Regions from separate parts of the Agarivorans sp. JK6 genome, predicted to be linked through region 2. Evidence: predicted binding sites of a transcription regulator. Region 2 holds the regulator's gene; the other holds the start of a gene.
What was found. Region 2 encodes LexA, which represses DNA repair genes until DNA is damaged. Its sites were predicted from a motif close to TACTGTATNNNNATACAGTA; they were not measured.
Positions count from the first base shown of each region.

Region 1: OV592_RS17865 (SOS response-associated peptidase family protein) is a predicted target of LexA. The motif match lies at 2,118-2,137, and genes of this name have one in related genera.

Region 1 covers NZ_CP113525.1:3,886,834-3,890,425, forward strand. The annotation lists gene pykF (pyruvate kinase PykF) at 1-815, shown strand, start outside; gene OV592_RS17860 (gamma-glutamylcyclotransferase family protein) at 874-1,467, opposite strand; gene OV592_RS17865 (SOS response-associated peptidase family protein) at 1,507-2,073, opposite strand; gene OV592_RS17870 (methylglyoxal synthase) at 2,187-2,642, shown strand; gene OV592_RS17875 (super-infection exclusion protein B) at 2,644-3,282, opposite strand; gene dusA (tRNA dihydrouridine(20/20a) synthase DusA) at 3,403-3,592, opposite strand, start outside.
Region 2 covers NZ_CP113525.1:414,158-417,749, reverse strand. The annotation lists gene coxB (cytochrome c oxidase subunit II) at 1-782, opposite strand, end outside; gene lexA (transcriptional repressor LexA) at 1,074-1,721, opposite strand; gene OV592_RS01915 (cytosolic protein) at 2,074-2,412, shown strand; gene OV592_RS01910 (homocysteine S-methyltransferase family protein) at 3,012-3,592, shown strand, end outside.

The DNA of each region.
Region 1 (3,592 bases), 1.2 Mb from region 2:
TACTAGAAATTCGTCAACTTCTTAAAGAGAATGGCGGCGAGAAGATCCAAATCATCTCTAAAATCGAAAACCAAGAAGGTGTAGATAACTTCGACGAAATTCTAGAAGTTTCTGACGGTATCATGGTTGCTCGTGGTGACTTAGGTGTTGAAATCCCAGTTGAAGAAGTAATCTTCGCTCAGAAGATGATGATTGAGAAGTGTAACCGTGCTCGTAAATTGGTTATCACTGCAACTCAAATGCTTGATTCAATGATCAAAAACCCACGTCCAACTCGTGCAGAAGCGGGCGACGTTGCTAACGCAATCCTAGACGGTACCGATGCAGTAATGCTTTCTGGTGAGTCTGCTAAAGGTAAATACCCTGTAGAAGCTGTATCTATCATGGCAACTATTTGTGGTCGTACTGACGCAGTAATGCCTTCTAACTTAGATCCAGCACGTGATAGCGGTAAACTACGCATCACTGAAGCGGTATGTAAAGGTGCTGTAGAAACTTCTGAGAAGCTAAGTGCTCCTCTTATTGTTGTTGCTACTGAAGGTGGTAAGTCTGCGAAATCTGTTCGTAAATACTTCCCACAAGCTAACATCTTAGCAATTACTACTAACACTAAAACTGCTGCTCAACTTTGCTTAACTAAAGGTGTTATTCCTCACGTTGTTGAAAGCATTGAAAGCACTGACTCTTTCTACGCGCTTGGTAAAGATTTAGCGATGGAATCAGGTCTTGCAAACAAAGGCGACATCGTAGTGATGGTATCTGGTGCCTTAGTACCTTCTGGTACTACTAACACTTCTTCTGTACACGTACTGTAATTTACGTTTATCGAAGCTAAAAAAGGCGCCTAAGGCGCCTTTTTTTATACCTAAATTCTTAGCTCTGAGCGACCGGGTTGTAATCAGCCAAATGCGCCATATCATTTAGTATCGAATCAATTTGCTCTAAGGCTAGAGCATCCATATTAATGGCCCTTGGGTAAATAGGTTGATGACGGTCATCTAACCAGTGGCTTACCCAATAATTGGTCGAAAGCAAAAACTCACGCGCGTATTGCTCATTTACCGCCAAACACCCTCGCAAACACACATCTAAATAAGACTGTAAAATAGGGCTATTGCTCTGTGGATGCCAATACTCTTTAGCCACATAGGTATATATCTTAACGGCTGGTTTTGGCAGCGTATCTAAGAGATCAAGCTGTGAAACATCGAGTAACACTCTATCGTAATCTTCTTCGCGTTTATCCAGTTCAGGCAAGAAGCTTTCATCAAAGGGAATCAGCACCCCATTCACGCTGGCATTATTATCGGGAGTAATTACAACAGCGGAACGATCATCAGCGCTTTTCAAACCACTCCAATAACGTTGGTAACCATGTAACCGCGCTGCATACGCATGTTCACCAGGAAAGGTACACTGTCTGCAATCTGCATCAATTAAACTGCCATAACCAAAAATGTAAATCATCAATCACTCCTAGAAACCTGATGCGACAAAATATACTAACTAAAACAAGCCCACCTGTGGGCTATCGCTCGACACATGATAATGAAACTGCTCCGCCTCATATTTACAGGGCTGCCCGCCCAACCAGCGCAAGCCTTGCTCGAGTTCAAACAACAAAGGCATGCGATGATGATATTGCTGTAAAGCACTCGCTGCAGCTTGAGTGAGAACAACTAAGTGCTGTTTTCCCTCAGAAGCCTGCAAATACAAACCGCCCAGCAATAATACATTTTGATGCTCCAAACTAAACTCAAAACGTTCTTGATTACGCCATTCATGCCACGCTTTTACCGGCAGTAAACAACGCTGGGTTATCCAGGCGTTTTGAAACATAGCTTTATTAGCAGCGCTTTCTACTCGAGCATTAATAACAAGCTGGGTATGTCGAGGGTGCTTTACTCCCCATATAAAAGGCTTACAACGCAGGGTTTCCTGCTCAATAATCAAAGCTGGCAACGACTCGCTAGGGCGATACTGTTTGGTTTCGCCAAAATCTAGAAATAACGAATCCACACCTACGGCTTGTCGTATTTCATATTCACCGCCAATCATTACGCTACCGCACACGTTTTTGCTATCCCACCTTGATTATCTGCTGGCTGTTGCTAGCTAATAGTAAATACAAACAGTAACATAATCTGTAGTAAACGCTTTCAAACTAATCGTATTTAAGAGGTAACATGGATACAACCACCCGCACCATGAACGTTCGCAAACGTATAGCATTGGTAGCCCACGACCATAAAAAAACGGCGTTAATTAACTGGGCGAAGAATCATCGCGATGATTTAATTAAACATCAGTTATTTGGAACCGGCACCACCGGTACGCTGTTGTCACAACAAGGGTTTGAAGTAGAGGCCTTATTAAGCGGTCCAATGGGTGGCGACCAACAATTAGGCGCAATGATTGCGGAAGGTAAAATAGACTTAATGATCTTCTTCTGGGATCCACTAGACGCGGTGCCGCATGACCCTGATGTCAAAGCGCTACTGCGTTTGGCTGCGGTATGGAATATACCAATGGCTACCAACCAAGCGACGGCTGAATTTATCTTAGCCAGCCGTCACTTTAATCAGGAGTTTTCGGTAGATGTCCCCGATTACGCGGGTTATCTAAAACAGCGTACTAGTTAAACTATGCCGCCGTTTGGCTTTCTGTATCACCGGCACGGATCCTAAATAGTTTCCCAGAGTGAGTACGATTTGCTTTGTAATCTGGTTGTAAAAAGCGAGGGCGAATTGATTTCAAATGTTCAATTTGCTCTTCGTTTAACTTACCAACCGGTAAGCCTAAAGCTTTGTAACTCAATAATGGCCGCGCCGCTAAATTGATCATCATGTCCACATTGCTTCGTTGCTCGTGAACATGTTGCTCATTCATTGGCTTTAACACACCATTTTCCATTAAGTTTGCTACGGCAGGCTCTTTTAAAGGCAGACTTAATACGCTGCGACGAGTAATAATAAACTCGCGTAAAATAGCGCGCTCAGAATGATCCAAACACGAGATCATCGAAGCGAGTCGTTGTAATTCTCGACGATGTTGAACGGCTCCCGTGATACTGGTCATAATCAACAACAATCCTCGGCTAAGAAAATAAGCCAAACCCGTTACACAACTAATAGTTAACACCATACTCAGTTGCGCGTTTAAACCTGCTTCAGGTAACCACTGCTTGGGAATAACCAGTAACATGCCACTGGCGGTAAGCACCCACGCCATAAAAATGTCTAATATGCCCCAGCGGGCGATTAAACGTCCTAAAAATTCCATTGTTTTGCACTCCTGACAAAAAGCTGACTCTTCGCAGGTAGTGATAGCAAGGGCTGTGCCAGATAATGAGAAGGCCGCATAAAGCGGCCTCAATTAAACAAGTAAGTAAGCTAACTAGGCTTATTGATGCTCGGGAACTAAATCCATTGCAGCTTGCATCACTTCAATGCCAGCACCTTTCTTATGGGCATTCTCGCTTAAATGCCTACGCCAAGCACGCGCTCCCACACAACCTTGGAACAGCCCCAGCATGTGGCGGCTAATATGTTGTAAACGACCGCCTTGTGCCAAATGGTTTTCAATATATGGC
Region 2 (3,592 bases):
ATAGCAACCAGTTCTAACTCTTGGGCTTGTTTGGCTTGATAAGCAGCTTCTTCTTCGGCTAACCAAACATCGTAATCGGCCTGCGTTTTAGCGATAACCACAATCGGCATAAAGCCGTGGTCTTTACCACATAACTCAGCACACTGGCCGCGGTATATGCCGGGTTTATCAATGATGGTCCAAGCCTCATTAATAAAACCTGGGTTGGCGTCTTTCTTAACTGCAAAATCCGGTACCCACCAGGAGTGGATAACATCTTCCGAAGTCATCAAAAAGCGTACTTTTTTATCGATGGGCAATACCAGCGGTCGGTCTACCTCAAGCAAGTAGTTTTTGCGTTTTTCCAGCTTGCCGTTAACTTCATCCATATCAGATGCCAGCACACTGTAAAATTCCAGTTCACGGTCAAAGTATTTGTAATGCCACTTCCACTGGGAACCTGTTACTTGAATGGTGATATCGGCATCGGAAGGATCTTCCATGGCCAACAGGGTTTTAGTGGCAGGAATCGCCATCCCAATCAAAATAATGAAAGGAACGATGGTCCAAATAATTTCTACTTTGGTACTTTCATGAAATTGAGCCGGCTTGGCTCCTTTAGACTTGCGATGATGAAAAATAGCCCAGAACATGGCGCCAAACACCAGCACCCCAATAGCACAACAAATATAAAAAATTGTCATGTGCAGGCCATAAACCTGCTCACTAATGGCGGTAACACCCGGACGTAAGTTGAATGACATTTCTTGCGCAAATACTTGCGACGAAAAGAATGTCAGCATTATTAGCTGAATCCATCGGCCCACAGCGCTCTCCTTTGCTAGTAGCCAACGACAACAACTCTCCAAACTAGGAAAGTAGCTGCAGAAAAAGGGAAATCCCCCACCCCAAAAGTAGTAGACAGCAACAGCTAAATACAAGCTACTGCTTATAAATTAACCCCTAAGTTAAAGAAATGTAAATATATTGTTGAGATTTTTATGGATAAACACAAAAGATGTGATGCTAACGACAAAAGCCCAAATCGGGCTGATTTGGGCTTAAAAAGAGCGGAACTTATTGCTATGTAAGGCTTACATCCAATCGGCAGTGCGAATAATACCTACCGCCAAGCCTTCGATTTCGATGCTTTGATACTCTAAATCAACTTCAATAGTTGAGAGCTCTTCATTCTCTGGGTGCAAGTAAACCATTTTACCGTCGCGCTCAAAACGCTTAACCGTAACATCGTCTTCTAAACGTGCCACCACCACTTGCCCATTATGAACATTATTGGTTTTGTGCACCGCTAACAAGTCACCATCCATAATGCCGATGTCTTTCATACTCATTCCCTGCACCCGCAGTAAATAATCAGCATGAGGATTAAACAAGTTAGCATCTACCGCATAGTGCGACTCTACATGCTCCTGCGCCAAAATAGGCTCGCCTGCAGCCACTTGGCCGATTAAGGGTAAACCGGGTTCTAAGTCTTCGGCCACTGGCTCATTAGCGCTGGCTGGCAAATACTCTTCACTAATGCGAATACCGCGCGAAGCTCCAGGGATCATCTCAATAGCCCCTTTCTTAGCAAGTGCTCGTAGGTGCTCTTCTGCCGCATTAGCGGAACGAAAGCCTAATTCTTTAGCGATCTCTGCACGGGTTGGCGGCATACCCGTTTCGGAAATATGACGACGAATTAATTCAAATACTTCTGTTTGACGGGGTGTTAAGGGCTTCATAGTCTACCTGTAAGTTTATACAGCACACTGTTAGTATATACAGCATGAGCAATGAAGCAAGGATTTATCTAAATCAGTGACTTATTGTAGGTTTCAGTTTCTTTGGAAATCTTTCCGCTACTTTAAAACTACGCTCCAAATTTTGAGTTGTAGATTGCAATGTGATGGAAACTGAGTCAGAAGTAAGATGCTAAGTATCTAGCTAACTCCCCTTTGGGCAAAAGCGTGTTTCAAGTTGACCTCGTGAATGTCCGGAAATGGCACAGAGTTACCGCCTTTAGCAACTAAATCTCTACTACGCTCTTCCCCTGATAGTGATAAAATCGCCGCATCAGAATTACCGAGAAACACTATGTTTATTCATCATGTTAACGGCATCGACTGGCTGGTGATTACAGCTTTTGAAGAACTAAAAACAATGTTTATCGAAGAAGCGGGGGCGATCCCCTCATGCTTCTCTACTGCCAGCGAGCTGAGCCTGATTGATCAAGCCAAGCGCACCCATGGATATTTGCCTACATTCAGCGGCGTAATCACCGATACGGGCACTTTTCAAAGCCAATTTAACGAAGAAGATTTAAACCCACAGCTTGCCTGCTTAGTGGAGGGACGCGGGCGGGTGTTTATCTATCACGGCGGCTTTGTCGCTTTTGTGGATGACGAGCAAACCTTTATTACTCGATTGGACTGACAATTACTTTGTAAGTTGAAACCAGCGAACTGGAATCGCTAAGCATTCATTCGCATGCGTTTCGTTTATTAACAGTGTACGAATTGAATGGAGTTGGGCTCTATATTTAGAGAAAAAAGCAATGCTGCGGTTAACTGGCGAGCAATCCCCCTAGACAAACTGACTTAGAAAGAGTTTTAAAAAAGCGATTTTTGACGCTCAAACATAGCAAAAATTGTTATTTCCACCCCAAACCAAAAAACCAATAAGAAATTGAAAAAATATAGATAAAAAGCTCAAACGCTGGCACCAAAACTATAAGCAAATTTTTAACTAAGAATTTTGCTACTAAACGAAATTCTCGGCCGCGCTAAGCTTGCTAAAATTGAAAGCAACAAGAGATTCCACGAAATGGCTGCCTTCATTTTTCTAAACGATTCTATCCTTAAGCGATGCTTAGACTAAAACACGACGCCTTATAATTCAGAGCTTTTAATCGAACAGCTCTTAGAGGTAAAACCTGCTTCATCAACATGAAAAACTTTCATTATTTAGTTGCTTTATCTGAATTAGACTCATTTATGATAATTAGGGTAATGCGTAGTGGTGGTATAGAAATAATGAGTAAACATGTAGCGGTGTTAGATGGTGGAATGGGCCGAGAACTTAAAAGAATGGGAGCGCCTTTTTCACAACCTTTATGGAGTGCTCAAGCACTGATCGAATCACCTTCCTTAGTACGCCAAGCTAATCAAAACTTTATAGATGCGGGCGCCGAAATAATTACTGTAAACAGCTACGCTTGTGTGCCTTTTCATCTAGGTCAGGAATTATTCGAACGCCAAGGGGCAGTGCTTGCGCAACTGGCGGCTAAGATCGCTAACTCTGTAGCAAAGGGTGCTATAAGCAACAGCCAGCGCTCGATTACGGTTGCTGGGGCCATCCCACCGGTACTAGGCAGTTATCGACCCGATCTGTTTGAACCAAAGCAAGCAATGGGCATACTCGACACTTTGGTAGCAGCTCAAGAACCCCATGTAGATATGTGGATTGCCGAAACCATTTCTATCATTGAGGAGTTTAGTACTATTCAACAGGCACTTAAAAACAGCACTAAGAAAAAGTACTACTCTTTCACCCTGCAAGATGTCCCCAGTGAGCAGGCAAGCCTAAGGTCTGGCGAGTTACTTGCTGACACAAT